DNA from 2 places in the Yersinia enterocolitica subsp. enterocolitica genome. Region 2 is predicted to be linked to the other one. Evidence: riboswitches for the same ligand, from Rfam matches in the RefSeq annotation. Region 2 holds a riboswitch; the other holds the start of a gene.

Region 1 (15,802 bases), 3.1 Mb from region 2:
CGCTTGGGGATTGCAGAATATGAATTAGATAATACGCGAATTTACGCACCAGTCAGTGGCACGGTTATCGCCCTTACTCAACACACGGTTGGTGGTGTGGTCAGTACCGGGCAAACATTGATGGAACTGGTTCCTAATGGGCAGCCACTCTTAGCTGAGGCTCAGCTTCCGGTGTCATTAATTGATAAGGTAATGGTTGGGCTACCAGTAGACCTGAACTTCTCTGCTTTTAATCAAAGCAGCACCCCGCGGTTACAAGGTTCGGTATTACACGTTGGTGCCGATCGTATACAAAACTCACATACTTTAGAGCCTTACTATCCTTTAACTGTTGCCATTGATATCACACAAACCGAGCTGGAAATTCGGCCCGGTATGTCAGTCGACATTTTTATCCGAACAGGGGAAAGGTCGCTACTTAATTATCTGTTTAAACCGCTAACTGATCGCCTGCATGTTGCCTTTGCTGAAGAATAATTAATTGTAAGTAACCCATTAAAAATAAAGGAATATAGTGATTTAATTTATGAGGATACGGCAGAGTAGCGGTAGTGTGATTTTCTTTTGGGTAAGTGCCTTATTAACCAGCGGTGTTCATATTTATCTGATCTGGCTATTGAGCAATACCCCTATCCCCCCGGCATACACAGAGGTCTCTCCTGTGGCAATTATGCTCGCGGTGTCGACGGAGCCGGAGTTTACCCAACATATGGAGCAAGATTCGGTAGTTGGTATCACTCAAAATATCAACGAACCGGTGACGGAGCTGTCGGAACATCAGCCAGAAGAAGTGAGTCATATCCTGACCGCACCTGAGCATTCAAATGCTGCGTTGATTGTCGAAAGAGAAGTAAATGAGCCGCCAAAAGAGCTAAACAAAGCAAAACGACCACAACAGAAAGTGATGACACCACGTCAGCCCATTAATGAACGAACACCGGAAAACCACAGCAACCCCTCAACTCCAGCAGTAGTAACCAGTACCCCTTTATCGGGGGAGAGTCATCGGGTCGCGGCTGCGGCGAACAGTCATTCGTTGCATAATCAACAAAGTAAAATGAATTGGAAAAGCCGATTACAAGGGCATCTGGCAGGGTTTAAACGTTATCCACCCCATGCCCGAAAACAGCGCCAGCAAGGAACTGTGATTATCCGTTTTGTGGTTAATAAAGAGGGGGATGTGTTATCTACTAAACTTGTTAAGAGCAGTGGAGTTATTGCATTAGATCAAGAAGCATTGGCAGTGGTTAAACGTGCTCAACCATTGCCCCAGCCACCCGTCGGGTTATTATCGAATGAGCAGGTTTCATTGACTATGCCAGTTGATTTTGATCTAAAAAATATAAGACGGTGAATTGCGGGGGGTTATTTGACATCGCTTCGCGAAATAAAGGATAAAAAACCGGGCATAACGCCCTGAGGGATCCCCACAAAATCACCATTAATAAACTAGCACCATATTTCGGTAGACTCTGGCAAGGTGATTAAGTGCACTATTCAGTGCTATTCGTCGCAATATTAGCGGAGAGTGTCTTAAGACATTCTCTGCTAACGTCAGATAAGATATGACCCGCCTCGACTTCACACTGTTAGCCTGATACCTCACATGTAATCCTTTATTTTCAAAATGATACCCCATTAACCACATCACAATTGTACTTAACGTTACTAACAGGCTCAGGACCTGCATTCGCTCCGTTGTTCTGCTGCGGCTTGCACGCAAACCAAATCCAAAGCGCTCACTTTTTTCATCACGGAAATTTTGCTCTATTTGCATTCTTCTGCTGTATATTTTCATGACTTCACGGGGCCTGAAGTCGTCGCTACTGGTAAACAGTAGCCAGGGTGTTTTGGCTGATGAGCGGCCGTCACGCTCTTGTTTGTAGCGTTTTATCCTGCCACAGGAACGTCTGTTTTTTCTACCTTTAGGGGCTTTCTTATAAAGATAAAAATGGCCTTCGCAGCGGGCATATTGAGTACGTGACAACGTACCCGGCCCCAAATATTCGGGCTGGCTTCTGGCCTGAAGTTCCTGTGGTTTGTACCAGATATCACCCTCCCGATGCAGTCGAAGTCGTGTATATCCCCTTATTCTTCCGACAAAATCCCAGCCTAATGATTTTATATGTTTGAACCAGGCATTTTGGAAACCTGCATCGGTAACAATAATAACTCTGGCATCGGGATTAACGGCTCGGGCAAGTGCATTTAAAAATGTTTTATGAATTTGTTCGCTCTGCTGTTCAGCCGACGGAACAATCTGACTTAACAAAGGAATGGAGCGGCCATCACAAATTAAACTGGCCCGGAGAATGTGGTATTCATGCGAGTGATATCCACTCCAGTCAACAGCAACCACGCACAGAGATAATTTCCGGGTCAGCATAGCTATAATATTATTGAAAATCAGTGGAATATCACGATGAAGAGACTCATTTCCCAGCAAACGGTCCACGCGTTTAATTTTGTTTTTAACCTGAGCCTGACCCGGTAAGAAACGGCCGATACTGGTTAGAGTGAGTGAAGCTCCATTGATTAAAGCAACAGTGGCATCCATCAGGGCGCTTTGCCGGTATTTATGAAATGGTGCTAAGGCATTCTGGAAAAAATTTTGGCATACTTTACGAACAAGCATAGCGGTGATCTCATTGAATTGGTGGAGCAATCAGTAGATCACATCACGCTATGCCTGTCTTGTTTTCTGGGGATTCTTCAGGGCATAACGCCCGGTTTAAACAGTTGGAAAAGGTTATTCACCTGGGCAGCGCAGGCAACGTTCGGCCTCGTCAGTACCCAGTTTCAATTTAGACTGCAAATCACGCAATGCTGTACGCAAACCTTCTTCAATCACGGGGTGATAGAACGGCATATCCAGCATCTGGTTGATGGTCATTTGCTGTTGATGTGCCCAAGCCAATAGATGGGCAATATGCTCGGCACTTGGCCCCATCATCTCGGCACCCAGGAAACGACCTGTTCCCTGTTCGCCATAAACCCGCAAGATACCTTTGTTTTTCAGCATGACCCGTGAGCGGCCTTGATTCTCAAAAGAGACTTCGCCGATTTCAAAGCAACCGCATGCACTGAATTTTTGCGATAATTCGCGGAACGTAGAACCTACCATCGCGATTTGTGGGTCAGAGAACACCACGGAGATTGGGCTACGGCGCAAACCCGGAATCACTTCAGGGAACCCACCGGCGTTTACTCCCGCGATACGAGCCTGATCACTGGCTTCATGCAGTAAGGGTAATTGGTTGCTGGCATCACCGGCAATAAAGATATGCGGCACGCTAGTCTGCATTGTCAGCCGGTCAGCTGGCGGAACACCACGATCGTCAAGCACCAGTGAGGTATTTTCCAAACTGAGTTTATCGACATTCGGCCGGCGACCTGTGGCAGCTAAAACATAATCCACCATGATTTCTTGTGGTAAACCGGCGTCATCCAGATAGCGGATAAAGACTTTATCCCCTTCGCGCTGCATCACTTCAACTTTCACATCTGGGTTGAGATAGAACTCTTCACCCAAGGTTTTTGCTGCGTAATTGCGCACAATACTGTCTGTCAGCGGGCCGACACCACCACCCACGCCGAACATTTTGACTTGAACACCAAGTCGATGCAGTGCCTGGCCAAGTTCCAGCCCAATAACGCCGGGGCCGAAAACAGCGACTGATTCGGGTAAATCGTCCCAGTTGAATACGTCGTCGTTGACGATAAGCCGATCACCCAGCTCATTCCAGGCGGCAGGCCAGCTTGGGCGAGAACCAGTGGCAATGACAATGCGCTGCGCAACAATACGAGTGTGATCATCAACTTGTAGTGTATTGTCATCAATAAAACGGGCATAGCCCTGAATTTTGTCATTAGCCGGAATGTTATCGACACCTTCCAGTACAAAACCCACAAAGCGGTCGCGCTCGCGTTTTACGCGATCCATAACTTCGCGGCCATTAATCAGAATGTCACCTTGTGGGTGAATACCAAAACCGGGAGCTTTTTCAATCTGATGCACAGCTTCAGCCGCCGCAATCAGCAGTTTGGATGGCATGCAACCGACGCGGGCACAGGTGGTACCGTATTTGCCACCTTCAATCATTACTACATTGGGGGTCGCCAGTTTGGCTGCGCGATAAGCGCCAAGCCCGGCAGTGCCGCCGCCAATCACGGCGACATCAACGTTTAAGGTTTTCATGTCTGCTCCATAACAGGAAAAAAGGGTAGGCCGAAGCCTACCAAGCATACCCTTCGTATTTGAAGTCGCAGGGTTGTTAGCTACGTTTCCGCATCCGAATCACTTACTTGAGTAAGCTCATCGGGATGAGTTCACTTGCTGCCTACCTGCAACTCCAATGACTTTGGGTATTAACTATATCTTCATTCTATTAATATTATTAAGCAGATAAGTAATTTTCTAAATCATCACTACCACCAATGTGGCGGCCACCGATAAACACTTGTGGCACTGTCCCACGGCCAGTAACAGCGCGCAGACTGACGGTGGTGGCATCTTTACCCAGTACGATTTCTTCATACTGAATACCGCGATCTTGCAGCATCTGTTTGGCTTTGGCGCAGAATGGGCAGCCCGGTTTGGTAAAGACAGAAACCGATTCTTGCACTTTAAAATCAGGGGCCAGATACTTCAGCATGGTGTCAGCGTCAGACACTTCAAACGGGTCGCCTGGTTTGTTTGGCTCGACAAACATTTTCTCAACCACGCCGTTACGTACCAGCATGGAATAACGCCATGAACGCGGCCCGAAGCCCAGATCCGCTTTCTCAACCAGCATATTCATACCTTTGGTGAATTCGCCGTTACCATCAGGAATGAAAGTGATATTTTCTGCATGTTGATCGGCTTTCCAGGCATTCATCACGAAAGTATCATTGACCGACACACACAGAATGCTATCAACACCGTGCTGTTTAAACACACCAGCCAGTTCGTTATAACGCGGCAGATGGCTGGAAGAACAAGTCGGGGTAAAGGCACCCGGTAGTGAAAATACGATGACGGTTTTATTGTTAAATAACTCATCGGTAGTTACATCAACCCACTGGTCGCCCTGACGGGTATGGAAAGTGACTTGTGGGACTTTTTTACCTTCTTGGCTAGTAAACATCTGTAACTCCTTAATTAGAAAATAAAATATTTAAATTTTTCTAGGTATCTCTTCGTTGGGACACATTATTCATTTTATCACTTGATAGTTCTAATCACTGGTTGCTATCTTATCTATCGTTAATGGCTATCATAAAGCGGAGCACCGATGAATATTCGTGATTTAGAATACCTAGTGGCGCTGGCTGAGTTCAGGCATTTCCGGCGCGCAGCCGACTCTTGTCATGTCAGTCAACCCACATTAAGTGGCCAGATTCGTAAACTGGAAGATGAACTGGGCGTGATGTTGTTAGAGCGCACCAGTCGTAAGGTGCTGTTTACACAGGCAGGGTTATTGCTGGTGGAACAAGCCAGAACAGTATTGCGAGAAGTGAAAGTGCTCAAAGAGATGGCCAGTTTGCAGGGTGAGAGTATGTCTGGCCCACTGCATATTGGGCTTATTCCTACTGTTGGGCCGTATCTGTTGCCGCAAATCATTCCAATGTTGCATCAAACATTCCCAAAACTGGAAATGTATCTGCACGAAGCGCAAACCCAAAACCTTCTGGCGCAGTTGGATAGCGGTAAACTCGATTGTGCCATTCTGGCTCTGGTTAAAGAGACCGAAGCTTTTATTGAAGTTCCGCTCTTTGATGAGCCGATGCAATTGGCGATTTATGCTGATCACCCGTGGGCGGATCGTGACAAAGTGCAGATGCATGAGCTGGCGGGTGAGAAATTACTGATGCTGGAAGATGGTCACTGTTTGCGTGATCAGGCGATGGGTTTTTGCTTCCAGGCGGGCGCTGATGAAGACACACATTTCCGCGCTACCAGCTTGGAAACTCTGCGTAATATGGTTGCAGCAGGTAGTGGAATTACACTATTGCCATCACTGGCGGTACCGAATGAAAGAAAGCGTGATGGTGTTTGTTATCTGGAATGCTACAAGCCAGTACCAAAGCGCACCATTGCGTTAGTGTATCGCCCCGGCTCCCCATTGCGTGGCCGCTATGAGCAACTTGCCGAGGCAATACGTGAACACATGCAACCGCGCATGAATTCAGATGTTATCAACCAAAAACTAGAACAGGCGGTTTAATCCATTGAGTGCTGCCACTCGGTAGGCTTCTGCCATAGTTGGATAGTTGAAGGTAGTATTAACGAAGTATTCGATAGTATTGCCTTCTCCTTTTTGCTCCATGATGGCCTGCCCGATGTGGATAATTTCAGCCGCACGTTCACCAAAGCAATGAATACCGAGGATCTGCTTGGTTTCCCGATGGAACAGAATTTTTAAACTGCCGGTATCCATGCCAACGATTTGCGCCCGTGCGAGATGTTTAAATTGCGCGCGACCCACCTCGTAAGGGACTTTCATCGCCGTCAAATCTTGTTCTGTTTTACCCACCGAACTGATTTCCGGAATAGTATAAATTCCGGTTGGAATATCTTCGATCAGGTGAGTATTCGCTTCGCCTTTGATCATCGCTTGTGCTGCAATTCGCCCTTGGTCATAAGCCGCAGAGGCCAGACTTGGGTAGCCAATCACATCCCCAACCGCATACACATGGGAAAGCGCGGTCTGATACATGCTGTTGACCTTCAACAAGCCACGGCTATCCGCTTCCAGCCCAATCTTTTCCAGGCCTAAGCCACTGGTATTACCGGTGCGTCCATTGGCATACAGCAAACAATCCGCTTTGACCTTTTTGCCTGATTTCAGATGGACAATAACTCCGTCAACGGTGCCCTCAATCTGCTCAAATTCTTCGTTATGGCGGATAACCACGCCGTTATTCCAGAAGTGATAAGAGAGGGCATCTGACATTTCCTGATCGAGGAATGCTAGCAGACGGTCGCGGGTATTGATTAAATCAACTTTGACACTCAAGCCACGGAAAATTGAAGCGTATTCACAGCCAATAACCCCGGCGCCATAGATAATGACGTGTTGGGGCTCATGGCTGAGTTGTAAAATGGTATCGCTGTCGTAAATGCGTTCGTGGGTAAAATCAACATTTGCTGGGCGATAGGGGCGTGAACCAGTCGCAATCACGATGTTATCGGCTCGCAGTGTATCGTTAGTACCATCGGCATAACGCACGTTTATGGTATTGGCATCAATAAAACTGGCATCACCGGAGAACATTTGGCAGTGATTGCGATCATAAAAGCCTTGGCGCATGCGGGTCTGCTGGTTAATAACACGGTCAGCATGGTTTAAAATATCAGAGAAAGAGGAACTGATGGTTCGGGCATTGTCGCTGTAAAGTGGGTTTTGGTTGAACTCGATAATACGGCTAACGGCGTGGCGCAAAGCTTTGGAAGGGATGGTGCCCCAATGGGTGCAACCCCCGCCCACATTATTATACCGCTCAATCACGGCAACGCGGGCACCTTGCTTGACCAACCCCATAGCGGCACCTTCACCGCCAGGACCCGAGCCAATAACAATGGCATCAAAATGGAAGTGCTGTTGCATGTAGGAGAGACCTATTATTATACAAAATTACAACGCTACATTAACATCATCCTAAGTATAACCCAATAAACAATGGGTAAATCACCGTGATGTGTGCTGTAAAGCGGCAATTCCGTATGGTGATGATACGTTTGTATAACGGTTGTTACTATAAAGTTTGGTATATTGCTGACTATATGTCTTAGATTGAGAAATTGGATATCCCTTGGGTACGATTATGGGCGTCAGAGCACAACAAAAAGAGCGGACTCGTCGTTCCCTTATCGAAGCGGCGTTCAGCCAACTGAGTGCTGAGCGGAGTTTTGCCAGCCTGAGTTTGCGGGAGGTCTCCCGTGAGGCGGGCATTGCACCGACTTCTTTTTATCGGCATTTCCGTGATGTAGATGAACTTGGGCTGACAATGGTCGACGAAAGCGGCCTGATGTTGCGCCAACTTATGCGGCAAGCTCGTCAACGGATTGCCAAGGGCGGCAGTGTTATCCGCACCTCAGTATCTACATTTATGGAATTTATCGGTAATAACCCTAATGCATTCCGCTTATTGTTGCGGGAGCGGTCTGGGACGTCCGCGGCCTTCCGTGCGGCGGTTGCGCGTGAAATTCAGCATTTTATTGCCGAGCTGGCCGATTATCTTGAGCTGGAAAATCATATGCCGCGCAGTTTCACCGAAGCACAAGCTGAGGCCATGGTCACAATTGTCTTCAGTGCGGGTGCAGAAGTCCTGGACGTAGATGCTGAACAGCGGCGACAGTTAGAAGAACGACTGGTTTTACAACTGCGGATGATCTCCAAGGGTGCTTATTATTGGTATCGGCGCGAGCAGGAAAAGCTCGCTGTGTCCCGCGCTTAATAAGGTAAGGAAAACAATGGAACAATCTTGCTCTAAAAAACAATCTTCCTCGGAAAAACAATCTTGCTCTCAACAACAAGTTTATTCTGAAAAACAACCTCACCGTGAAACCGGCACCCTGCTGCTGGCTTTGATTACGGGTTTGGCAATAAACGGTTCATTTAACGCGTTATTCAGCAGATTTGTTCCTTTTTCAGTCTTTCCTCTGCTGACATTAATCCTGGCGGTTTATTGTTTGCATCAGCGCTATCTCAATTTTGCCATGCCACAAGGCCTGCCAGTACTGGCTGGTGCGTGTTTCTTACTTGGCATTTTATTGTATAGCGCGATTGTGCGGGTTGAGCATCCGGCGATTGGTTCTAACTTTGTTCCTTCGATTTTGAGTGTGGTGTTGGTGTTCTGGATCTTATTCAAACTGAAAGCACGTAAATCAGCGCAGACAGACATCAATGCTGATACCGACACAGATATAGATAACCAGCAGCCGCAATAGCTTTTCTGTTCATTTATTGCACCAATAGAAAGGGCAACACCGCGTTGCCCTTTTTTTGTCTCGATTCCTGCTGTTTGTCAGTCTCGTTTTTCCAGTAAAACTCCACATTCCATATGATGGGTGTAAGGGAACTGATCAAATAGCGCTAATCGGCTGATTTTATGTGTGTATTGCAATTGCTCAAGGTTGGCACACAGGGTTTCTGGATTACAGGAGATATAAAGGATGCGTGGGTAGGCCTGTACCAATTTGACGGTTTCATCATCCAACCCACTGCGCGGTGGATCGACAAAAATGGTCTCGCAGTTGTAACTAGTTAAATCAATACCCTTCAGGCGGTTAAACTCACGTACACCTTGCATGGCCTGGGTAAACTCCTCCGCTGACATCCGGATAATTTGGACATTATCGATATGATTGGCCGCGATGTTGTATTGCGCCGCCGCGACTGACGGTTTGGCAATTTCAGTTGCCAATACCCGATCAAAATTACGCGCCAACGCCAGTGAGAAATTACCGTTGCCGCAGTACAGCTCTAATAAATCGCCGCTGGCATGTTGGGTGACATCAATCGCCCATTCCAACATATGAATATTCACCGCCGCATTAGGTTGGGTGAAACTATTCTCAACCTGACGATAGATCATGTCGCGCCCGGCGACTGGCAACACTTCGTCGATATAGTCGTGATCCAGCATGATTTTGGTTTTTGACGCTCGACCAATCAGTTGCAGGTCAAAGCCTTGCTCGCGCAATTGATCTCGCAGTTCCCGCGCTTTTTGCTGCCACTCTTCATCTAATGGACGGTGATACAACAAAGTGGCGAGCAGCTTGCCACTTAGGGTAGATAAGTAATCAATCTGGAACAGCTTGCGCCGCAAAATCGGCTCGGCTCTGATGGCCGTCATCAGTGCGCTCATCAAACGATTAATTAACAGACTGGCCACAGGGAATTGCTCAACCCGAATTCGCAGCTTGGTCTGTTGGTCAAACATGATGTGGTACAGGTCATCTTCATCATGCCAAACGCGGAACTCGGCTCTCATGCGGTAATGTTCTGCTGGAGAACGGAATATTTCCGCAGCGGGCGCCTGAAACGGCGACATCATCGCCTGAAGACGGGCAGATTTTTCCGCCAATTGGTGCTCGTAGCCGTCAGTCGGCAGGATGTCAGGAGTCATGTTTCTTCTCGTCTGGACATAATAAAAGAGGAGTATTGCTGCGGATTGTAGGGAAAGTGGCTCTGATGTCCAGTTTTGTTGTATTTATTCCTTGTAACAATAATGGAAGTCTAGACATCTATTTTACTTGATCGTAGCATTGCGGTCCGGCCTCAAGTTGTTACTTAAACACCTAAGAGTTAAAAGGGAATCCGGTGTAAATCCGGAGCTGACGCGCAGCGGTAAGGGGAAGTCACGGCGATAGGTTTCAACCAGACACTGTCCGTAAGGATGGGAAGTCATCGCCCGCTCTGTTTTATTCATAGTCAGATAACAGAGATCCCAAGCCCGAAAACCTGCCGGTATACGTCGCAATATTCGTGGTCGTCGCGTACTACCGGCCATGGCTCTGCGGCATCCGCTATTTGAGTTTGGATGCTTTCTTAATGACCACTAAAAATACAATCACAATAAAAAAATATACGCTGCTCACGGCTCTCTCTGTGACAGCATTCTCTGGATGGGCGCAAGGCAACATCGCAACCGGTAATAAAGATGAAATGGTAGTTACCGCCAGCCGTTTCAAACAACCCGTTTCGACCGTATTGGCTCCTGCCGATGTGGTCACGCGCGATGATATCGACCGCTGGCAGGCGAAAAGTCTTAATGAAGTGATGCGCCGCTTTCCCGGGGTTGATATTGCACAATTCGGCGGAGTAGGTCAGGGCTCTTCTATGTATATCCGTGGCACCGAAGCCCGCCATGTCCTGATATTGATTGATGGCATTCCCCTCGCACGTACCGGTATTGTTAACAGCGTTAACCTCGATCAAATCCCTATTTCCTTAGTGCAGCGGGTTGAATATATCCGTGGGCCGCGCTCTGCTGTTTATGGTTCTGGTGCGATTGGTGGCGTCATTAACGTGATTACGCAGACAGACCAGGAAGGCGCGCAAATTAATGCTGGGATCGGCTCTAAAGGCTATCAGCAATATGATGGCAGTGTTCGCCAGCGCTTTGGCGATACCTTGGCCACGTTAGCGGGCGGCTATCAAACCAGCAACGGATATAACATCAAACCTGACTCACCGAACCCAATCGATAACGACCGCGATGGTTTCCGCAATAAAAACTTCTGGGCAGGGTTGGAGCATCAATTCAGCCAAGAGATATCTGGTTTTATCAGAGGTTATGGTTATACCAACAATTCTGATTACGATATTGGCAGTTTGTCGTCCCCGGCTTATAGCGGCGATGAAGAGCGGCTCTATAACCACACTTATGATGCGGGGCTACGTTATGCTTCGGGTGCCTACTCTTCACAATTAATCGGCAGCTATCAGAAATATAAAGACTACAACTTTAGTAGCCAATATGGCCGCTATGGTGTGGCTACCACGCTGGATAATATGGATCAGCGCAATGTGCAATGGGGCAATACTTATAGCTTTGAAAGTGGAACATTGAGCGCGGGCCTTGACTGGCAGCAACAGCGTTTGACCTCATCTAGTCAGACCATCTCTGATACTTATAAGCGGGATAACACCGGTTTATACCTTAGCGGACAGCAGAAAATCGGCAATGTGACATTAGAAGCTTCTGGCCGTGGCGATAAGGATGAGCAATTTGGCTGGCATGAAACATGGCAAACCGCGGCGGGCTGGGAGTTCGTTCCTGACTATCGCGTGACCCTCTCTTATGGCACTGGCTTCCTGGCCCCGTCTCTGGGGCAGCAATATGGTTCGCAGCGCTTTGACATCATATCCAACAGTGACCTTAAACCGGAAGAATCCCGCCAATGGGAAGCCGGTTTAGAAGGGGTGACCGGGCCACTTGACTGGCGTTTGTCTGCTTATCACAACAAAATTGAAAACCTGATTGATTACTCTTTTGATAATTCAATATTCAAAGGGCATTACTACAATGTCAATTCCGCGACCATAAAAGGTGTGGAATGGACGGGTAATCTCACTACCGGCATATTTACACACGGAGTCACGCTGCAATACATTGACCCGCGTAATGATCTGAATAATGAGGTATTAGCTCGCCGTTCTAAACAACAGGCGAAGTATCAGTTAGATTGGACGATGTTTAACCTTGATATTGATATCTCTTATCAGTATTACGGTAAACGTTATGACAATAGCACCTCAGCTTATAGCTCGACTCAGCGTGAATTGTCGAGTTACAGCACAGTAGACGTTTCAGCGGGCTATCCGGTTACTTCTCATCTAACAGTTCGTGGTAGAATTGCCAACCTGTTTGATAAAGAATACGAAACGGCTTATGGCTATAAAACCGCTGGACGAGAGTATTACCTCACGGGAAGCTATAACTTCTAAGGCTGATACTGCTCCTCGCCCGACAGCGCTGATTTTTGACTCAGGTGTTGGCGGGCTGTCTGTCTATCAGGAGATTCGGCAATTGCTGCCGGATCTCCACTATATATATGCTTTCGACAACGTCGCGTTCCCTTATGGGGAGAAGTCCGGCGAATTTATTGTTGAGCGCGTATTGGAAATTGTCACCGCAGTACAACAGCGCCACCCGCTAGCTATCGTGGTTATCGCCTGTAACACGGCCAGTACGGTCTCCCTTCCTGCTTTACGTGAACGTTTTACCTTCCCGGTTGTGGGGGTGGTTCCGGCCATCAAACCTGCGGTACGGCTCACACGTAATGGTGTTGTCGGCCTGTTGGCCACTCGTGGCACAGTTCATGCTTCTTATACCCAGGATTTGATCGAGCGCTTTGCGACAGACTGCAAAATTGAGTTACTGGGATCATCTGAGCTGGTGGAGTTGGCGGAAACCAAGTTACATGGTGGTGTTGTTCCGAAGGAAGCATTAAAGAAAATCCTTCATCCGTGGCTCGCCATGCGTGAACCGCCAGATACCATCGTTTTAGGTTGCACCCATTTTCCTCTATTAACTGAAGAGTTAGCGCAAGTGTTGCCAGAAGGCACCCGCATGGTCGATTCCGGCGCTGCAATTGCTCGCCGTACTGCCTGGCTTATCTCTTCTCAAGAAAATGTGATTTCTTCCGATGAAGAAAACATCGCGTATTGCATGGCACTGAATGCGGATACTGACGCTTTATTGCCCGTTTTGCAGGGTTATGGCTTTCCATCGCTGGAAAAACTGCCAATTTAACGGCGTTTTGACTAAAGAATCAGCGGTTGAGATTTTTTTTGAAATTAGGGGTTGCAGGCTGTCAGGAACTCCCTATAATGCGCCTCCACTGACCGGGAACAACGAAACAGACTTCGCCGGGTCAGGAAGAGAAATGATTGAGTTTGACTTCGAAAGAAACCAAATAAACTCTTGACTCTTCAGCGGGAAAGCGTATTATCTGCCTCCCGCGTTACCGTAAGATTCGCCGCAAGGCAAACGGGTAACGAACGCTCTTTAACAATTTATCAGACAATCTGTGTGGGCACTCGCAAGACGATATCGAAGCCTGTTTCGGCAGGCAGAAGCAATATCAAAGTCTTGAAGAGTGACCAAAGCAGTACACATTTGAACTTCGGTTCGAATGCATATTTGCAGAAAGTAATCTTTGAGCATCGCTATGTTAACTCATAGCAAATCAAACAAATCTTAAATTGAAGAGTTTGATCATGGCTCAGATTGAACGCTGGCGGCAGGCCTAACACATGCAAGTCGAGCGGCAGCGGGAAGTAGTTTACTACTTTGCCGGCGAGCGGCGGACGGGTGAGTAATGTCTGGGAAACTGCCTGATGGAGGGGGATAACTACTGGAAACGGTAGCTAATACCGCATAACGTCTTCGGACCAAAGTGGGGGACCTTAGGGCCTCACGCCATCGGATGTGCCCAGATGGGATTAGCTAGTAGGTGGGGTAATGGCTCACCTAGGCGACGATCCCTAGCTGGTCTGAGAGGATGACCAGCCACACTGGAACTGAGACACGGTCCAGACTCCTACGGGAGGCAGCAGTGGGGAATATTGCACAATGGGCGCAAGCCTGATGCAGCCATGCCGCGTGTGTGAAGAAGGCCTTCGGGTTGTAAAGCACTTTCAGCGAGGAGGAAGGCCAATAACTTAATACGTTGTTGGATTGACGTTACTCGCAGAAGAAGCACCGGCTAACTCCGTGCCAGCAGCCGCGGTAATACGGAGGGTGCAAGCGTTAATCGGAATTACTGGGCGTAAAGCGCACGCAGGCGGTTTGTTAAGTCAGATGTGAAATCCCCGCGCTTAACGTGGGAACTGCATTTGAAACTGGCAAGCTAGAGTCTTGTAGAGGGGGGTAGAATTCCAGGTGTAGCGGTGAAATGCGTAGAGATCTGGAGGAATACCGGTGGCGAAGGCGGCCCCCTGGACAAAGACTGACGCTCAGGTGCGAAAGCGTGGGGAGCAAACAGGATTAGATACCCTGGTAGTCCACGCTGTAAACGATGTCGACTTGGAGGTTGTGCCCTTGAGGCGTGGCTTCCGGAGCTAACGCGTTAAGTCGACCGCCTGGGGAGTACGGCCGCAAGGTTAAAACTCAAATGAATTGACGGGGGCCCGCACAAGCGGTGGAGCATGTGGTTTAATTCGATGCAACGCGAAGAACCTTACCTACTCTTGACATCCACGGAATTTAGCAGAGATGCTTTAGTGCCTTCGGGAACCGTGAGACAGGTGCTGCATGGCTGTCGTCAGCTCGTGTTGTGAAATGTTGGGTTAAGTCCCGCAACGAGCGCAACCCTTATCCTTTGTTGCCAGCACGTAATGGTGGGAACTCAAAGGAGACTGCCGGTGATAAACCGGAGGAAGGTGGGGATGACGTCAAGTCATCATGGCCCTTACGAGTAGGGCTACACACGTGCTACAATGGCAGATACAAAGTGAAGCGAACTCGCGAGAGCAAGCGGACCACATAAAGTCTGTCGTAGTCCGGATTGGAGTCTGCAACTCGACTCCATGAAGTCGGAATCGCTAGTAATCGTAGATCAGAATGCTACGGTGAATACGTTCCCGGGCCTTGTACACACCGCCCGTCACACCATGGGAGTGGGTTGCAAAAGAAGTAGGTAGCTTAACCTTCGGGAGGGCGCTTACCACTTTGTGATTCATGACTGGGGTGAAGTCGTAACAAGGTAACCGTAGGGGAACCTGCGGTTGGATCACCTCCTTACCTCAGATACGCATTGCGTAGTGTCCACACAGATTGTCTGATAGAAAGTAACGAGCAAATAAGGCCGGGCTGAGAGATTAGTCGGGCTTTAGTACCTTGTTGGGTCTGTAGCTCAGGTGGTTAGAGCGCACCCCTGATAAGGGTGAGGTCGGTGGTTCAAGTCCACTCAGACCCACCAACTCATCCTCATACTGTGTGACAGACACACTCGTTTATACCCATAAACGTCGCGTGACTGCGCCTGGTCTGAGAATGAGTTATGCCGATAAGGTATTTTGCTTTTTATATGGGGCTATAGCTCAGCTGGGAGAGCGCCTGCCTTGCACGCAGGAGGTCAGCGGTTCGATCCCGCTTAGCTCCACCATATAAAGAAACTATTTCAAAATGTACTGCGGTCGCAAGACACAGTGTGTTGTGAAATATTGCTCTTTAACAATCTGGAACAAGCTGAAAATTGAAACAATACAGCTGAAACTTATCTCTCCGTAGAAGTACTGAGATAAGGATTAACCTGTATTAGAGTCTCTCAAATAATTGCAATGCCAATGTGTTTGTCATTGTT
Region 2 (15,802 bases):
CGGTGCAAGACATAACCGCCAGCGATTGTTGCTCCATCGCCAAGGGTAACGCAGCACGTGAGGCAATGGCGGCAAATGAGGTTACGCCCGGGACAATTTCCAACCAATCAGGCCGCCCAATGCGTTCCAATAAAAATACCCATGTGCTAAATAACATGGCGTCGCCGAGGGTGATAAAGCCCACCTGACGGCCCTGCGCAACTTCCGCTTGCAGCTGTTGTGCCACCTCATCCCACACCGCCTGCTTTTCGCTGTCATCGGCGCTCATCGGGAAATGGCAGGTGCGGATTTCGGTGTTAGGTGATAAATATTCGCGCACAATTGACAATGCCAGACTGTCACCGCCTTTACGCCCTGCCGGGGCATACAGCACATCCAGTTTGGCTATCAGCCGTGCCGCCCGCACGGTGATTAAATCGCTGGCTCCGGGGCCGACACCCAATGCATAAAGTCTGCCGCTCATTACACTGCCTCCTGCTGTTTTTGCTGCAAGGCACTCGCCAGATGCTGAACAAACATCTGGCGAATCAATGGGTTCTCTCCCAATCCTTGCAGCCATGATTGCGCACTGATACCCGCGGCTTCCAGTTGTGAGCGCCATGAATCCGGCTCTGCAGAAGCCATGTCATTGATGGCGTGATCACCGGCCACCAGCATCAATGGCATCAGATGCACTTTGCGCACCCCCTGCTGCTGTAAGCGGCTAATGATGTGGTCGATTTCCGGATAACTTTCCACCGCACCAACCAAAGCAGGGAAGTTGAGAGAGGTCATTAAATGATCCAGGCAGGCATAAGCAGAAAAGGCGAAGTGACTGGCCCCGTGGCCCATAAATACCACCCGCTCATCCGCCGCCAACAGCGGCATTTGTGCTTGCAGTGCCACTAACAATTGCTGGTAATCGGCAAAGCTGCTTAACAGTGGTGTGCCCAATACCAGATGATGAAAGCAGTCGCTAAAACCGCGCACTTCATTAGCGATTTTTTCGTATTCATCGCCATTAATCACATGCAGTGATTGGATAGCGACATCTTGATAACCCTGTTCAGCCAGTAGTTTCAGTGCTTCTCGCGGGTTATTGATCAACAAACCATCGCGTTTACGCAGCTTGCGAATGATCATTTCTGAGGTAAAGGCGCGGAACACATCGCGATCGCTATAAGCCGCCGATAGCTGTTGCTCACAAGCTTCAATGTTCTTTTGGCGAGTGTGTTCATAACTGGTGCCGAAACTGATCACCAACAGTGCTTTTTTCATTTTATTGTCCTCGTTGTTCTTGCCAGTGGGCCAGATTGCTGCCAATGCATCAGATGTCGGGTAAATTCATCCAATGAAGTCACTTGTTGCCCAAGACTGCCCAACACCACGGCGGCCGGACGGCGCACCACAATGCAGGGAATATTCAGTGCCAGACAGGGAGCCACTTTTTCCTGGTAGCCACCTTGCACGCCAGACTCCTTGGTGATAACCACATCTGGCTGGCAAAACTCATACAGCGCGTGATTGAATTGCGTGCTGAATGGCCCACGCAGCGCGATAATATTGTCTACCCCCAACCCCAGAGCCTCACATTGGCTCAGCACCTCAGCCGTTGGCAGCACTCGCGCTAACAAAGTTTTACCGGTCAGCCGCTGTTGATACTCCGCCAACTGCTTGCTGCCGGTGGTCAAGAGCACCCGCGGCCCTAAACCTTGCGCCACGGCACACGCTGCCGCTGCACTGTCTACTTTGTAGAGCTGCGGATGATGAATAGCGTCAATTTCACTCGGGCGCTGATAACGCGTCAGTACGACATTTGATTGCCCGCAAGCAGCAGCCACATTGTCACTGAGCTGGTTGGCGTAGGGATGTGAAGCATCAACTACCCACTGCACCTGTCTGGTGATAAGAAAATCGGCCATTTGTGCTGCATCCATCCGCCCGACCAATACCTCGCCGCCAATGTCGCCCGCCAGTTGTTTGCCCGCATCGGTAGCGACCGACAGGCTGTAGCGCTCACCAAATTCGTCCAGCAGTTGGCAAATTAGCCGGGCATCACTGGTGCCGCCAAATATATGAATCGGCGGAGGGTCATAAGTCATAGTGAATCGTCCGTCATAATGAATAGCCCCGTGGCGTTATCATCAGCCCGTTACGGCAATAAGTGGCCTGATTGCCAACAATCACCAAACTGGTCATGTCTACCGGTTCAACATCCATTTCACCTATTGTGGTTAGCCATTTTTCCTGTTTTTTGCGCCCTGCCGCCTTCACCACACCCACCGGCGTGGCGGCTTTCTTCCACGGCTGCATTAACTCAAACGCCCGCGCCAAATGCCCTTCGCGGCCACGGCTGCGCGGGTTATAGAAGCAGATAACAAAATCGGCTTGTGCCGCCGCGATAATGCGTTTTTCAATCACTTCCCACGGCGTCATCAAATCGCTCAGGCTGATATGACAAAAGTCATGCATCAGCGGTGCGCCGAGCAATGAGGCCGCGGCGATACTGGCGGTGATACCAGCGACCAGCCGCACTTCTAACGCCAACTGTTGCTGTGTGACCAGCTCCAACACCAAGCCCGCCATGCCGTAAATACCGGCATCGCCACTGCTGATAAGCGCCACGTTATGACCGGCCAGTGCCAGGTCAATCGCCGCCTGACAGCGCTCAATCTCTTTACACATGCCGGTTTTGATCACCTGTTTATCCTGAGTCATGGATTTGACCAGATGGGTATAGGTTTTGTAGCCGACAATAATTTCTGCTTCGCGAATAGCGGCGATAGCGTCCTGCGTCATCATTGATTCACTGCCTGGCCCAATGCCAATCACGGTTAACATTAATGCGATACTCCCAGAGTGATGGTGACGCCCTGCTGACGCAGAGTATTGCCAACCAATTTACCGTCGCTCATCAGCCAGGCGACCGGTTGTGAAACGCTACCGACACCCACCGTTTGGCGGACAAAATCAGAAGCAGGGAAACGTTGTTCATGGCGGCTCAGTTCGCCGACGCTGAACAGTTCGAATGGCACCCGCCAGCATTTAGCCAATTGATGCAGCGCCGGTTCATCTTTTTTGATAGTGACGCTGCCAATAGCTCGTAATGCCATGACATCAAAATGATTTTCGGCCATTTGCTGTTGCAGCAATTCAACCAGCGTTTGCAGCGAGGTGGCCCGACGGCAACCAATGCCCGCCACCACCCGGCGTGGCACCAGTTTGTAAACCGGTAAAGCAAGCTCGGGTAAGCTGTCGCGCAGTGTGATGCACACCAGGGCATCCAGTGGTGGCAGTGCATCCAAGGAATCAACCGGCACAAACCCCCGCGTGTCACAGCGTTCGCGTTCCGCCAACAGCGGCGCATCCCACCACAACCCAACTTTTTGGTTGCTGACCAACATTTGATTGACCACTTTGACCGCATGGCGGAAATCTTGCATTTCGCCGTCCAGTTGGGTGGCCAGTGTGTCCAGCGCCGCCATCTCATTCACATCAGTGGCGGTGGTTATCACCGGATCAGCACCCAAAATGCCCGCCAGATAGCGGGTTAGGGTATTCGCCCCTCCCACATGTCCCGACAGCAAACTGACGACGTGTTGCCCGCGCTCATCAATCACCACCACCGCAGGGTCGGTCATTTTATCGTTTACCAGCGGCGCGATAACCCGCACTGTCAGGCCAATTGCCCCCACCACCACTAGTGCTGAATACTGTTTAAATGCTTCACGCAGGGTGTCGCCAAAACTGCCGTTGAAGGGCAAGAAACCCTCTTCCAGCAGTTTGTCACTGGTAAAACAGGTCAGCGGCAAGTGGGTTTGCAAGCGCCGCGCCAGCCGCACTCCGCCGGGGGTCAGGCAAAATACCGCGATTGATTCAGGCTTGACGATATTCATGGCTAAACCCCGCGTCATAGAGTTTGGAATAGTGGTATTCATCACCGAGGAATGCCCCCACCAAAATCAGCGCCGTTTTATGAATGGCCGCCGCCCGCACTAACTCGGCGATATCTGCCAGCGTGCCGCGTACCGTGCGGCTTTCAGCCCATGTGGCTTTGTACACCACCGCGACCGGCGTATTGGCGGGATAGCCACCGGCGATTAAGCGCTCGGCAACGCGGTCCATTTCCTGTACTGATAAGAAAATCGCCATTGAAGTTTGGTGCGCGGCGAAAGCTTCCAATTGCTCCAATGGCGGCATGGGTGTGCGCCCCTCAATACGGGTGATAATCAAGCTCTGTGCCACTTCCGGCACGGTGTATTCCACCCCCAGTTGCGCCGCTGCGCCCAAGAAAGCACTGACCCCCGGCACCGAAACAAAGCCAATGCCGTGTTCGCCCAACACCTCCCCCTGCTCACGAATCGAGCCATACAAAGAGAGATCGCCGGTTTGCAGCCGCACTACCAGCTTGCCCGCGCGCACACCTTCCACCATCAGCGTAATGATTTGTTCCAGATTCAAGCCCGCGCTATCGTGACATTCAGCTTCGGCAGAGCAATATTCCAATAGCTCGGTATTGATAAGCGATCCGGCATAAATGACCACCTGCGCCTGTTGCAGCAAGCGGTAGCCTTTTAGCGTAATCAGCTCTTTGTCACCCGGCCCGGCCCCAACAAACCAGACTTTTTGCGTATCCCATGTTGATGCAGTATCAGGATGCTCAGACATTGCGCGCCTCCTTGTGGCAGGAAATCAGATAAGTAGGATTATTCGGTTTAAAATAGTGCCCGCGACCCAGAGGGGTCAGAGTGGAGAGTTGCAATTGCACACAATCCAGCTCGCTAACGACGCAGGTCTGTAAATGGCTTAATGCTTCATTGAGGTTATTGAGCAAAATAAAGGTCAATACCAAGCGGCCCCCAGGATTTAACATCATCAATGACCAGTCGATAAGGTCAGTCAGATGGCCACCGCTGCCGCCAATAAAAATGGCATCGGCTTTATCGGATAAAGGTAAAGGAGCGACTCCGGCAATAATGTCTACCTTGCGACACCCTAGCCGCTGGCGGTTTTCATTAATCAACTCAAGTGCTACCGGATTCCGTTCAATCGCCGTCACCCGTAAATCAGGAAAACGCAAAGCCGCTTCCAATGCCACACTGCCAGTACCCGCCCCCACATCAATCAAGTGAGCGGCACCCGACAAACTCAGCCGTTCCAGTGCCAATACTCGCACCGCTTCTTTGGTCATCGGGACTTTTTGCCCACGTAGGAACAGCTCATCTTTCATTGAGGATCACCACCACATTCATGTCATAGCGGGCCGCCACTTGCTTTGCTGGCAGGCGATAAATTCGTTCATTGGGTTGCGAGAGGTTTTCACCAATAATCAAGGTACGGGACAGGCCACGTTGCTGTAGCGCATCGGCAATAGCTCTTGGGCCAATAATGCCGTCGGTCACCATCGCCACTTTGTCGTGCTGGAAGATCCAGTCAAAATCGGGTTCACGACCATGACTGCTGGTAAGAAAGAGGTCGTTCATATCCAGTGCCGCTTTGGCGCACAAATATTGAATCGCGCTAATGCCGGGAACGATATGCAACTCCTCAGCGCTGAAGTTTGCTGCCAGCAATTTGCCGATGCCATACAGCAAAGGATCTCCCGAGGCCAGCACCACAATGGCGCGATGCTTATTGCTATCCAGCCACTCCAATAGCCCTAATAGATCAGCATCTAACAAGCGCGACTCTTTACTATCGCTGCTCAATGTCGCCAGATGGCGCTTACCGCCAACCAGTACCTCGGCGCGATCGATAGCCCGTCGAGCTGCGGGTGTCAGATAATCAGCATCACCGGGGCCAATCCCCACCACCGTAATCATCGTAACGCCTCCACAATCTCATCCAGTGGCCGGTTGCTACCTAGCACCTGATTATCAAAAGAGAATAAAATGGCATCACACTGGGGCGGGTTAACCGAGAAGCGCATCATCTCCGCAATGCGCTCGCAGATGCGCTGCGCGATACGCGCATACACCCCTTGCCAACCCTGCTCGGCAATTAACTCCATTGCCGCTTCCGTGGTATCACACTGATTAACTTTAAGTAATAGCGCATGGGGCGCACCCATTAAAGCCAAATGCGCCACCAGCGTCTCCATACGTCCATCAGCAATATGGCTGTGGGTATGGAAGATACCGGCGGCCACTTTGACCAATTTGCCCGGATGCCCAACTAACAGAACGTGGCGGAACCCCAAGCGCACGGTTTCTTGCAGCATATAGCCGACAAAATTACTCATGGTGACCACCCGTTGGCTATCCAGCCCCAGGTGGTCGCGGACAAAGCGCTCGCCGTGATTACCCGGCACCAAAATGACGCGATCAACACCTGCTGCCCGCTTCATTTCCAGCTCCAGCGCCAATGAGCGTTTCCAGCTCTCTTCTGACATCGGCGTCACAATACCGGTGGTACCAATGATGGAAATCCCGCCCAGAATCCCCAGCCGCCCGTTGTAGGTTTTCTTCGCTCGCTCCTCGCCTTCCGGCGCAAAGATTTCGACTTCTGCGCCACGCAATGGGCCGATGACTTCACGCACAGCAGCTTCGATGGTTTGGCGCGGAGTGCGGTTAATGGCGCTGCTGCCGACCGGCAACCCAATCCCTTTGCGAGTAACGGTTCCCACTCCTTCGCCGCCTCGCAGAGTAATGTCGGTCTGTGTGGTGAGGGTCACGCGGGCAAAAATCAGCATGCCGTGGGTAGCATCAATATCATCGCCGCCATCTTTGCGGATTGCGGCGGTGGCTTGCTGACCTTCAATCAACGGCTGCTCAACATTCAGACACAAGGTGATGCCGGAAGGCGTCACAATAGAAATTTGATCAATCACTTGCTGACGCAACACCATCAGCGCCGCCACTTTGGCCGCCGCCGTGGCACAGGAACCGGTGGTATAGCCTTTACGGTATTGCTTGCCGTTGTGCCAAATGCTGTCTAATTGCTGGTTTTGCAGTGCCGCGCCGTCATTCGCAATAACGTCACTCATAATGCCCCTCGCAACTGCGTCCTTTGTAATTGATAGAGGATGGCGTTAATAATGGCTGCCGCCACATTACTGCCCCCTTTACGCCCCAGCGCGGCAATACACGGCAAACCACTTGCCACCAACGCATCTTTGGATTCCGCCGCACCAACAAACCCCACCGGCACGCCGATGACCGCCACTGGGGACACTTGCCGTTCTAACAAACGGAATAACGCCGTCGGCGCATTACCGAATACAAACAGTTTTTCGCCCGGTTCCGCCAACGCCACATCTACCGCGGCCATCGAGCGGGTAATCCCCTGTACCGGCGCACTCTCCACCACCCGCGGATCACTGATATAACAGCGACACTCGCATCCCATCTGCTTTAACAGTGTTTTGTTAATGCCCGACATCGCCATAGTCGTGTCGGTGTACAGCGTGCATCCTCGACGTAGCCCCTCGGCAATGCGGGTCAGCACATCCGGTGAAAAATGCAGAATATCCAGCCAGTCAAAATCCGCTGTGGTGTGGATAACCCGCTTGACAACCGCTTCATGCATTGCACTGGCAAACCGAATCTCTGGCCGCTCAGCGGCGATAATATCGCCAATGATAACGAAGCTATTTTTCTCGATTTCCTGCGGGTTTTTTATATAGTTCATGAGGTTATCCTGGTTAAATACCGACCAACAGCAGATGAGTCAGAGCGAACAATAACAGGGCCAATAGCGACGCCATCATCATCAAATGAATGCTGCGGGGAATATCACTCAGAGCGATTTCACGCCGCTCATCGCCGATCCACGGCTTCTCCACCCGCTCACCAAAGTAATCATTCGGGCCGCCCAGGCGAATACCCAACGCTCCCGCCACCGTGGCTTCCGGCCAGGCGCAGTTCGGGCTGGAGTGTTGATAACGGTCGCGCCAACCAATGCGCAACGCCTGACGGTAATCGGCCTGAATCAACCAGGCTGCGATACTGAGTAACAATCAGCTGAGGCGTGCAGGAAGCCAATTGGCAGCATCATCCATACGGGCAGAGACATAACCAATTGCGCGATATTTCGGCGTTTTATATCCCACCATCGAATCAAGGGTATTGACTGCTTTATAAGCCATTGCCAGCGGCGCGCCCCCCAGCATCAGGAAGAACAGCGGTGCAATCACGCCATCAACGCTGTTTTCGGCCACGGTCTCGACCACCGCACGAGTGATTTGTGGTTTCTCCAATTGCGAAGTATCACGCCCAACAATCCATGACAGCTTTTCGCGACTTTGCGCCAGGGTTCCGTGTTGTAGCGCATCAAAAACCGCTAATGCCGCGTCACTCAAGCAGCGTCCGGCCAGTAAGGTGTAAATCATCCACACTTGCGCTAACCAGCCAAGCCACGGATTAATCTCTGTCATCAGCCATAAAAACCCCCAGCTGACGAGCCAGGTGATACCCACCACCAGTAACCACAGCACCGCCCCCCCCCATTTGAGTGCCCACTCGCTATGACACAGGGTGCGAATGGCTCTCTGCAACAGCGTGATCAGATTACCCATCCAGCGCACCGGATGCGGCCAACGCGGCGGGTCGCCAAGCCAATGGTCCAGCAGAAAAGCCACAAACCACGCGCTCAGGGTCATAGCACACTCCGGGCAGCAGTCAGCCAGCCGTCCAATAATCCGGGGCGCTGAGCAAAGTGAATATGCAGATAACTGGCCTGAGTCCGTTGCACTTGATAGCCACTGTGCCAGCGCTGAATAACTTCGCCATCGCGCCATTTACTGCTATCAAAAACGGGTGTCAGTGGGCTGGTAAAATCAGAGTAATGGAACTCATGACCGCGTAGAATTTCGCCAGACGCGGCTAATAATGTGTCGCTGCGGGCCTCGGCCTGACAGTAACCAAAGCGAGTCAGGCGTTTTCCCATTCGGCTTTCTCCGGCCAAAACTCCCACCATCCGATGGCGCTGTCCGCTTTCATCCGTCAGAGCATCCCCCAAATACATCAAGCCACCACATTCGGCATACATCGGGATTTGCTGGCGGTGGGCTTGCTGTAACGCCGCATGCATCGCGGTATTTTCTGCTAATGCGCGGCTATGGATCTCCGGATACCCTCCGCCCAGATAAATCATCTGACAAGCCGGCAGATGGCGGTCATGCAGCGGGCTGAAACGCTGGATGCGCACGCCTGCTTGCTCCAGCAAATCAAGGTTATCGGGGTAGTAAAAATTAAAAGCTTCATCTTCGGCTAAGGCCAATATCAGCCCGTCAGCCAAAGCTTGAGAAGGTAACGCGGGAGGGGTTCCAACAGGGCGTTGGGTGCTTGAAGTCAGGGTCAACAATCGGTCCAGATCGATAAAGGCTTCGACCTGCTGGGCCAATTGTTGCCAGCACGGTGAGTTATCGGGCTGTTTGGATAGTGCACCGCCTCGCTCTTGTGCCGGGATCAGCCCCAAATGGCGTGATGGCAAGGCAACATCGTCCATGACCGGCAAGCGGCCCAAAACCGGAATGCCGCAATAACGTTCGATAGCATGGCGGATAAGTTGATAGTGATTTTCTGAATTGACGCGGTTAACAATCACACCGGCAATCGTCAGCTTGGGGTCAAATTGGCTAAAGCCCAGCACGGTTGCGGCAACGGATGTCGACACCGCTTTACCATCCACCAGCAAGATAACCGGGCAGCCTAATTGCTTCGCCATCGCTGCACTGCTGCAATAATCGGGGTCAGTGCCGTAGCCGTCATACAACCCCATGACACCTTCAATCACCGCTACATCGGCATGGCGCATATGCTGGTTATACAACCCATTAAGGGTGGCGGGCGGCAACATAAAAGCATCAAGATTACGTGACGTCACACCACTGACGGCGGTATGCCAACCAGTATCCAGGTAGTCCGGCCCAACTTTGAACGGCTGCACCGACAATCCGCGCGCCATCAGCGCCCGCAAAATACCCAGCGTCACAGTGGTTTTACCACAGCCGCTGCCGGTTCCTGCGATGATAAATGCTTGTTTACCTGAGCATTGCATAAAAAATCCCGCCATTTCAAGCGGGATATGCAGTGTCAAAAAGGTGCATTTGCGCAACGTCACCGCTGCGCGCATCTGATGACAACCCGCTTCCCACCGAAGGAGTTGAAACTCTTTACTGATTTGGCTGGTCTTCTGGCTTAGCGTCACTCTCCCCCGCTACCTTCCCAATCCTATGGATCAGTGGTCTCAGCGGGTTCGTCAGCATCACAGCAGCGGGGGCTGCGGGGGATTTACACCCCCTTCCCAATCGTGTTATCCACGACATACCTGTTTCAGTATTTAAGTACAGTAGATTCTGTTATTTAGTTTCTTATTTCGTTATTTAATTTATCTCTTTATTTACACTGTTATAACAGAGCATTTATTAATTAGTAGTCTGGTCGGCTTTCTTGAAATTAATATACGCTTTTCTGTTCATAAAAAATGGTTAATTTCATTTTTTGCGAGTTATTTTTTTGTATCATTACAACAAATAATTGTCATAAAAACAGACGATAACCACTTAAAAACAACAAGTTAAATGAAAAAATATCGTTTAAAAAAATAGCAAAAAATTGTCATTATTTATTTTGTATTTTCAATATCACACTGGATATTAAAATAGACAAACTTGAATGAACAGCATGACCAATTGATATTAGATCAATAACTGTCATTCCATTTCGCTGCGTTCAGAAGAAAGTGAGCGAAATACCTGCGGTGTCACGTTGTAGGTCTGACGGAACACTTTGCAGAAATAGCTGGTCTGGGAAAAACCCAGATTCTTGGCAATGCTGGCAATGCTCCAATCGCTGTGTTGTAACATCTCTCTGGCATTGGCCATCCGCTGCTGATTGACCCAGGCATTAAATCCGATGCCCTGATATTTTTTAAACAATTTGCTGAAGTAGTACGGGCTGAGATATACCTTAGCCGCCACTTCTTCCAGCCGTAGTTCTTCCGATAAATGCGTATCAATATAACGCAGTGCTTTCTTCATTTTGCTGTCATGGGGGTGAACCGGTCGTATTCTGCCCGGTTCTTTGCTGCCCATGTTGTCGTTGATCACCACAAAATTGAGATGTTTTTTGAGGCAATTCTCAACAATCAACTTCAATAAATCTGCCGATGCAATCACCCGTGAAAAATCCATAACAGGCACATTGTGGAACTCATCCATCAGTGCCGGATTCTGCTGCCAGTGATTATCCACATTAAGTATATCAATCAGATAAACATCTGAGTGCAACCGCACCTGGCCGCATAACACAAAACCCACTAAATGACCGGCAATGACCAGCGGAATAGAGAAATCAGTTAACCCAGCGTGGCAGCGATAAATACAAGGCTCATTGGATTTTGAGGCTTCAAGGCCCCCGCAACGATCACTCATTCGGCAACGGAGATGGTTCACCGGGTCCTGGCGCATCAACTGACAAAATGGCGTAAAGTTAAAAAGATCAGAAATCTCTTCGCCGTGAATATTCACTACCACCACGGCCAGCCCTGTGGCCTGAGCAAAATCCTGCGCGATTTTATTTATGAGCTCTGAGTTTAGAGAACTGGCAGAAATCATGATAAAACCTCTCAGTTAATTTTAATTTATTGTTATTAAGTTTCGTTTGTTGCTATAAATCATCCCTGTAATAAACCATGTGTTACTAATTTGTTGTATTTACATTCCTATCAGCAAGTGGAAAACCTATTTCCCTGTGAAGGTTTAGACCCTGGCAAAATGAAGGAAAATAACAATTCACCTTACCAGAGTCATAATCAACAGGGGACGATAATCAGTCGATTAACCAGAATAGATCACGAAATTTCCTCATCTCGTTTCATAGATTCAAGATGAGGAAACTCATTTGATTTATAAACTGGCTTTCTCATCCTCTAATTTACAAGTATTGCAAGGCAGGTTTTTGCCAATGAAGAAGCGATAAACCGCCGCACCGAGGCAAGCACCAATAATAGGGGCGACAATCGGGATAATGAAATAAGGGATATCACGCCCACCAGTCATGGAGATTTTTCCCCAGCCGGCAAAGAAGGTAAATAATTTAGGGCCAAAATCACGCGCGGGGTTCATGGCAAAACCGGTTAATGGCCCGGTTGAAGCCCCTATCACCGCCACCAGGATACCAATCAATAGCGGCCCTAATGCACCACGCGGCACCCCATTACCATCATCCGTCAACGCCATAATCAGCCCCATCAGAATGGAGGTAATAATGATTTCAACAAATGCGGCTTGCCATACACTGATAGCCGGTGAGGGGAACGTACTGAAAATACTGGCCAGTTGTAGACTTTCCAGACTGCCACGTACCATCTGATGGGCGGTTTCAAAATCAGTAAATAAGTTGTGATACAACATATAAGACAGCGCCGCACCACCAAAAGCACCGGCAATCTGTGCAATGCTGTAGGGAATGACTTTGCGCGCGGGGAAACAGGCAAACAGCCATAAAGCAATGGTAATCGCGGGATTGAGGTGAGCACCGGAAATACCCGCGGTCAGATAAACCGCCAGTGAAATCCCCAGCCCCCAAACAATACAGATTTCCCACAAACCAAAACTGGCACCGGCCACTTTCATCGCCGCCAAGCAACTAATACCAAAAAACAAAAACAGCCCGGTGCCAAGAAATTCTGCCACACACTGAGCTTTGAGCGAGTCGTTCATAGGGTTACCCTGCTTGAAGTTATTATGATGAATACATTGTGTTTCAGTAATGCACGGCCCTTGACTCAACCACTATAAAGAGACGGAAAATGAAAGTGTTGTCGTGATTAGCCATTAATTAAACAAAAAAATAGAGTTCCTATAGCAAATTATTGCTATTATCTGGCCCATACTCCCCTCAACACCCTGTAAACAAGCAACTTATTGTCTAATTCAATAATGTGACTTTCTTGTCATTTATTCTTTCCGTTATTGTTATCAAGCTCGCAATTTCTATTTTAATGTGAGCCAGCTTCCATCTTTATATTCACGTGCGTGAGTACCAAAGAAAATAGGGATTGTCACTGACTTAATTGTAATTATGAATATGCAAAAACCAATTATTATCACCTATCCATTAATAAATAGACTTATAAAATAATCAGTTAAATGAACTCATGACAATAATTTGTTATTTCGTCACTAACCATTCCCGCCAGTAAATTCAATACAGCCATTCTTTTTCATTGCTTGTTTGTATATTCAATCTCAGCACGAACCTGACAACGTTATTACTGAATATAACAACATTATTTTTGAATATGGCAATTCAAGCCAAAGCAATACCCTAAATAATTCGAGTTGCAGGAAAGCGGCAATTGAGTAAATCCCCAGGAACTTACATAAGTCAGTGACTGGGGTGAACGAAGCAGCCAACGCACATGCAGCTTGAAGTATGACGGGTAAGGGCACCTGATATTCGTCGAGGTATATATGCAACAAGAAGCACTAGGAATGGTGGAAACCAAAGGGTTGGTTGCAGCCATCGAGGCTGCTGACACCATGGTGAAATCGGCCAATGTGACGTTGGTAGGCTACGAAAAAATTGGCTCCGGTCTGGTCACTGTCATCGTCCGTGGTGATGTCGGAGCGGTTAAGGCGGCCACTGATGCAGGCGCTATCGCGGCTGCCAACATAGGTGAAGTGAAATCAACCCATGTGATCCCACGGCCACATACCGATGTTGAGGCCTTTCTTCCCAAGGGAAACTTACCAAAGGGAAATAGCTAATGAAAAGCAATGACCTGGTCGACCAAATCATGGCGCAGGTGATAGCAAAAGTCAGTGAACACGCTCCGGCGTCTTCTGCACAACCATCCCATGCACAACCATCCTATAAACAACGAGATACGGCTATGGCTGAGAAAACTTGCAGTTTAACGGAATTTGTTGGAACCGCGATCGGTGACACGGTCGGACTGGTGATCGCCAACGTCGACAGCGCCCTGTTGGACGCAATGAAGCTGGAAAAACGCTATCGCTCCATTGGTATTTTGGGCGCTCGCACCGGTGCTGGCCCGCACATTATGGCCGCCGATGAAGCAGTAAAAGCCACCAATACCGAAGTGGTCAGCATTGAATTACCACGCGATACCAAAGGCGGTGCCGGTCATGGCTCGCTCATTATCTTCGGTGGTGATGATGTTTCCGACGTGAAGCGTGCCGTTGAAGTGGCGCTGAAAGAGTTAGACCGCACATTTGGTGATGTTTACGCCAATGAAGCGGGTCATATCGAATTGCAATACAGCGCGCGTGCAAGCCATGCACTGGAAAAAGCATTCGGCGCACCGCTGGGCCGTTCTTGCGGCGTGATTGTCGGCGCACCGGCTTCCATTGGTGTTCTGATGGCTGATACCGCGGTGAAATCCGCCAATGTGGATGTGGTGGCTTATAGCTCCCCTGCACAAGGCACCAGCTTTAGTAACGAAGTGATTCTGGTTATCTCCGGCGATTCTGGCGCAGTCCGTCAGGCAGTGATTTCTGCTCGTGAGATCGGCAAAACGGTATTAGCCACTTTAGGTGCTGAACCGAAAAACGACCGCCCTTCTTATATCTGACGCCACAGTGAGGCTGTTTCATGAAATCGAAAAGATTTGAAGCGTTGGCGAAACGCCCGGTTAATCAGGACGGCTTTGTCAAAGAGTGGATCGAGGAAGGCTTTATTGCCATGGAAAGCCCTAACGATCCAAAACCTTCTATCAAGATTGTTAATGGTGTGGTGACTGAACTCGACGGTAAACCACAAAGTAGTTTCGACCTGATCGACCACTTTATCGCCCGCTACGGTATCAATCTGGCCCATGCGGAAGAAGTGATGAAGATGGATTCCATCAAGCTGGCCAATATGTTGTGTGATCCAAATGTGTCGCGCCGCACCATTGTTCCGCTAACCACCGCCATGACACCCGCCAAAATCGTCGAGGTGGTATCACACATGAACGTGGTGGAAATGATGATGTCGATGCAGAAAATGCGCGCTCGTCGGACACCATCACAGCAAGCGCACGTCACCAACGTGAAAGATAACCCAGTGCAAATTGCCGCCGATGCTGCGGAAGGCGCATTCCGTGGTTTCGATGAGCAAGAGACTACGGTGGCGGTGGCTCGTTATGCGCCATTCAACGCCATTGCACTGTTGGTCGGTTCGCAAGTTGGCCGCCCAGGGGTGCTGACTCAATGTTCGCTGGAAGAAGCCACTGAGCTGAAACTAGGGATGTTGGGCCACACCTGTTATGCCGAAACCATTTCGGTTTATGGCACTGAACCGGTATTTACCGACGGTGATGACACTCCGTGGTCGAAAGGTTTTCTCGCTTCGTCTTATGCATCACGCGGTTTGAAAATGCGCTTCACCTCCGGTTCTGGCTCCGAAGTGCAAATGGGCTATGCCGAAGGCAAATCCATGCTGTATCTCGAAGCGCGCTGTATTTATATCACCAAAGCCGCCGGGGTTCAGGGGCTGCAAAACGGCTCCGTCAGTTGTGTCGGCGTGCCATCGGCGGTGCCATCAGGCATTCGCGCCATTTTGGCCGAAAACCTGATTTGTTCGGCGCTGGATCTGGAATGTGCATCCAGTAACGACCAAACCTTTACCCACTCGGATATGCGCCGTACCGCTCGCCTGCTGATGCAGTTCCTGCCGGGTACTGACTTTATCTCCTCTGGTTATTCCGCGGTGCCGAACTACGACAATATGTTCGCTGGCTCCAACGAAGATGCCGAAGACTTTGACGATTACAACGTCATGCAGCGCGACCTGAAAGTCGATGGTGGCCTGCGTCCAGTATTGGAAGCTGACGTGGTGGCTATTCGCAACAAAGCTGCGCGCGCTCTGCAAGC

The links. Region 2 has a riboswitch for cobalamin ahead of FGL26_RS01930 (cobyrinic acid a,c-diamide synthase CobB). Riboswitches for the same ligand answer to the same signal wherever they lie in the genome.
Region 1: it holds a riboswitch for cobalamin, as region 2 does, so the genes downstream of both, btuB (TonB-dependent vitamin B12 receptor BtuB) here and FGL26_RS01930 (cobyrinic acid a,c-diamide synthase CobB) in region 2, are expected to answer to the same signal.

What each region holds. Positions count from the first base shown of each region.
Region 1 covers NZ_LR590469.1:3,488,322-3,504,123, forward strand. The annotation lists gene FGL26_RS16570 (HlyD family type I secretion periplasmic adaptor subunit) at 1-477, shown strand, start outside; gene FGL26_RS16575 (energy transducer TonB family protein) at 527-1,354, shown strand; gene FGL26_RS16580 (IS4 family transposase) at 1,442-2,635, opposite strand; gene FGL26_RS16585 (dihydrolipoyl dehydrogenase) at 2,750-4,198, opposite strand; gene FGL26_RS16590 (glutathione peroxidase) at 4,398-5,129, opposite strand; gene oxyR (DNA-binding transcriptional regulator OxyR) at 5,277-6,209, shown strand; gene sthA (Si-specific NAD(P)(+) transhydrogenase) at 6,192-7,592, opposite strand; gene fabR (HTH-type transcriptional repressor FabR) at 7,810-8,442, shown strand; gene FGL26_RS16610 (YijD family membrane protein) at 8,459-8,935, shown strand; gene trmA (tRNA (uridine(54)-C5)-methyltransferase TrmA) at 9,013-10,116, opposite strand; cobalamin riboswitch at 10,247-10,473, shown strand; gene btuB (TonB-dependent vitamin B12 receptor BtuB) at 10,542-12,440, shown strand; gene murI (glutamate racemase) at 12,385-13,248, shown strand; rRNA gene FGL26_RS16635 (16S ribosomal RNA) at 13,698-15,240, shown strand; tRNA gene FGL26_RS16640 (tRNA-Ile) at 15,342-15,418, shown strand; tRNA gene FGL26_RS16645 (tRNA-Ala) at 15,529-15,604, shown strand.
Region 2 covers NZ_LR590469.1:394,874-410,675, reverse strand. The annotation lists gene FGL26_RS01985 (cobalt-factor II C(20)-methyltransferase) at 1-463, opposite strand, end outside; gene cbiK (sirohydrochlorin cobaltochelatase) at 463-1,257, opposite strand; gene FGL26_RS01975 (cobalt-precorrin-6A reductase) at 1,254-2,081, opposite strand; gene FGL26_RS01970 (precorrin-3B C(17)-methyltransferase) at 2,095-2,820, opposite strand; gene cbiG (cobalt-precorrin 5A hydrolase) at 2,820-3,875, opposite strand; gene FGL26_RS01960 (cobalt-precorrin-4 methyltransferase) at 3,856-4,647, opposite strand; gene FGL26_RS01955 (decarboxylating cobalt-precorrin-6B (C(15))-methyltransferase) at 4,640-5,209, opposite strand; gene FGL26_RS01950 (cobalt-precorrin-7 (C(5))-methyltransferase) at 5,199-5,801, opposite strand; gene cbiD (cobalt-precorrin-5B (C(1))-methyltransferase CbiD) at 5,798-6,964, opposite strand; gene FGL26_RS01940 (cobalt-precorrin-8 methylmutase) at 6,961-7,608, opposite strand; partial or broken gene cbiB (adenosylcobinamide-phosphate synthase CbiB) at 7,622-8,578, opposite strand; gene FGL26_RS01930 (cobyrinic acid a,c-diamide synthase CobB) at 8,575-9,978, opposite strand; cobalamin riboswitch at 10,087-10,267, opposite strand; gene pocR (transcriptional regulator PocR) at 10,634-11,536, opposite strand; gene pduF (propanediol diffusion facilitator PduF) at 11,828-12,643, opposite strand; gene pduA (propanediol utilization microcompartment protein PduA) at 13,397-13,693, shown strand; gene pduB (propanediol utilization microcompartment protein PduB) at 13,693-14,520, shown strand; gene pduC (propanediol dehydratase large subunit PduC) at 14,541-15,802, shown strand, end outside.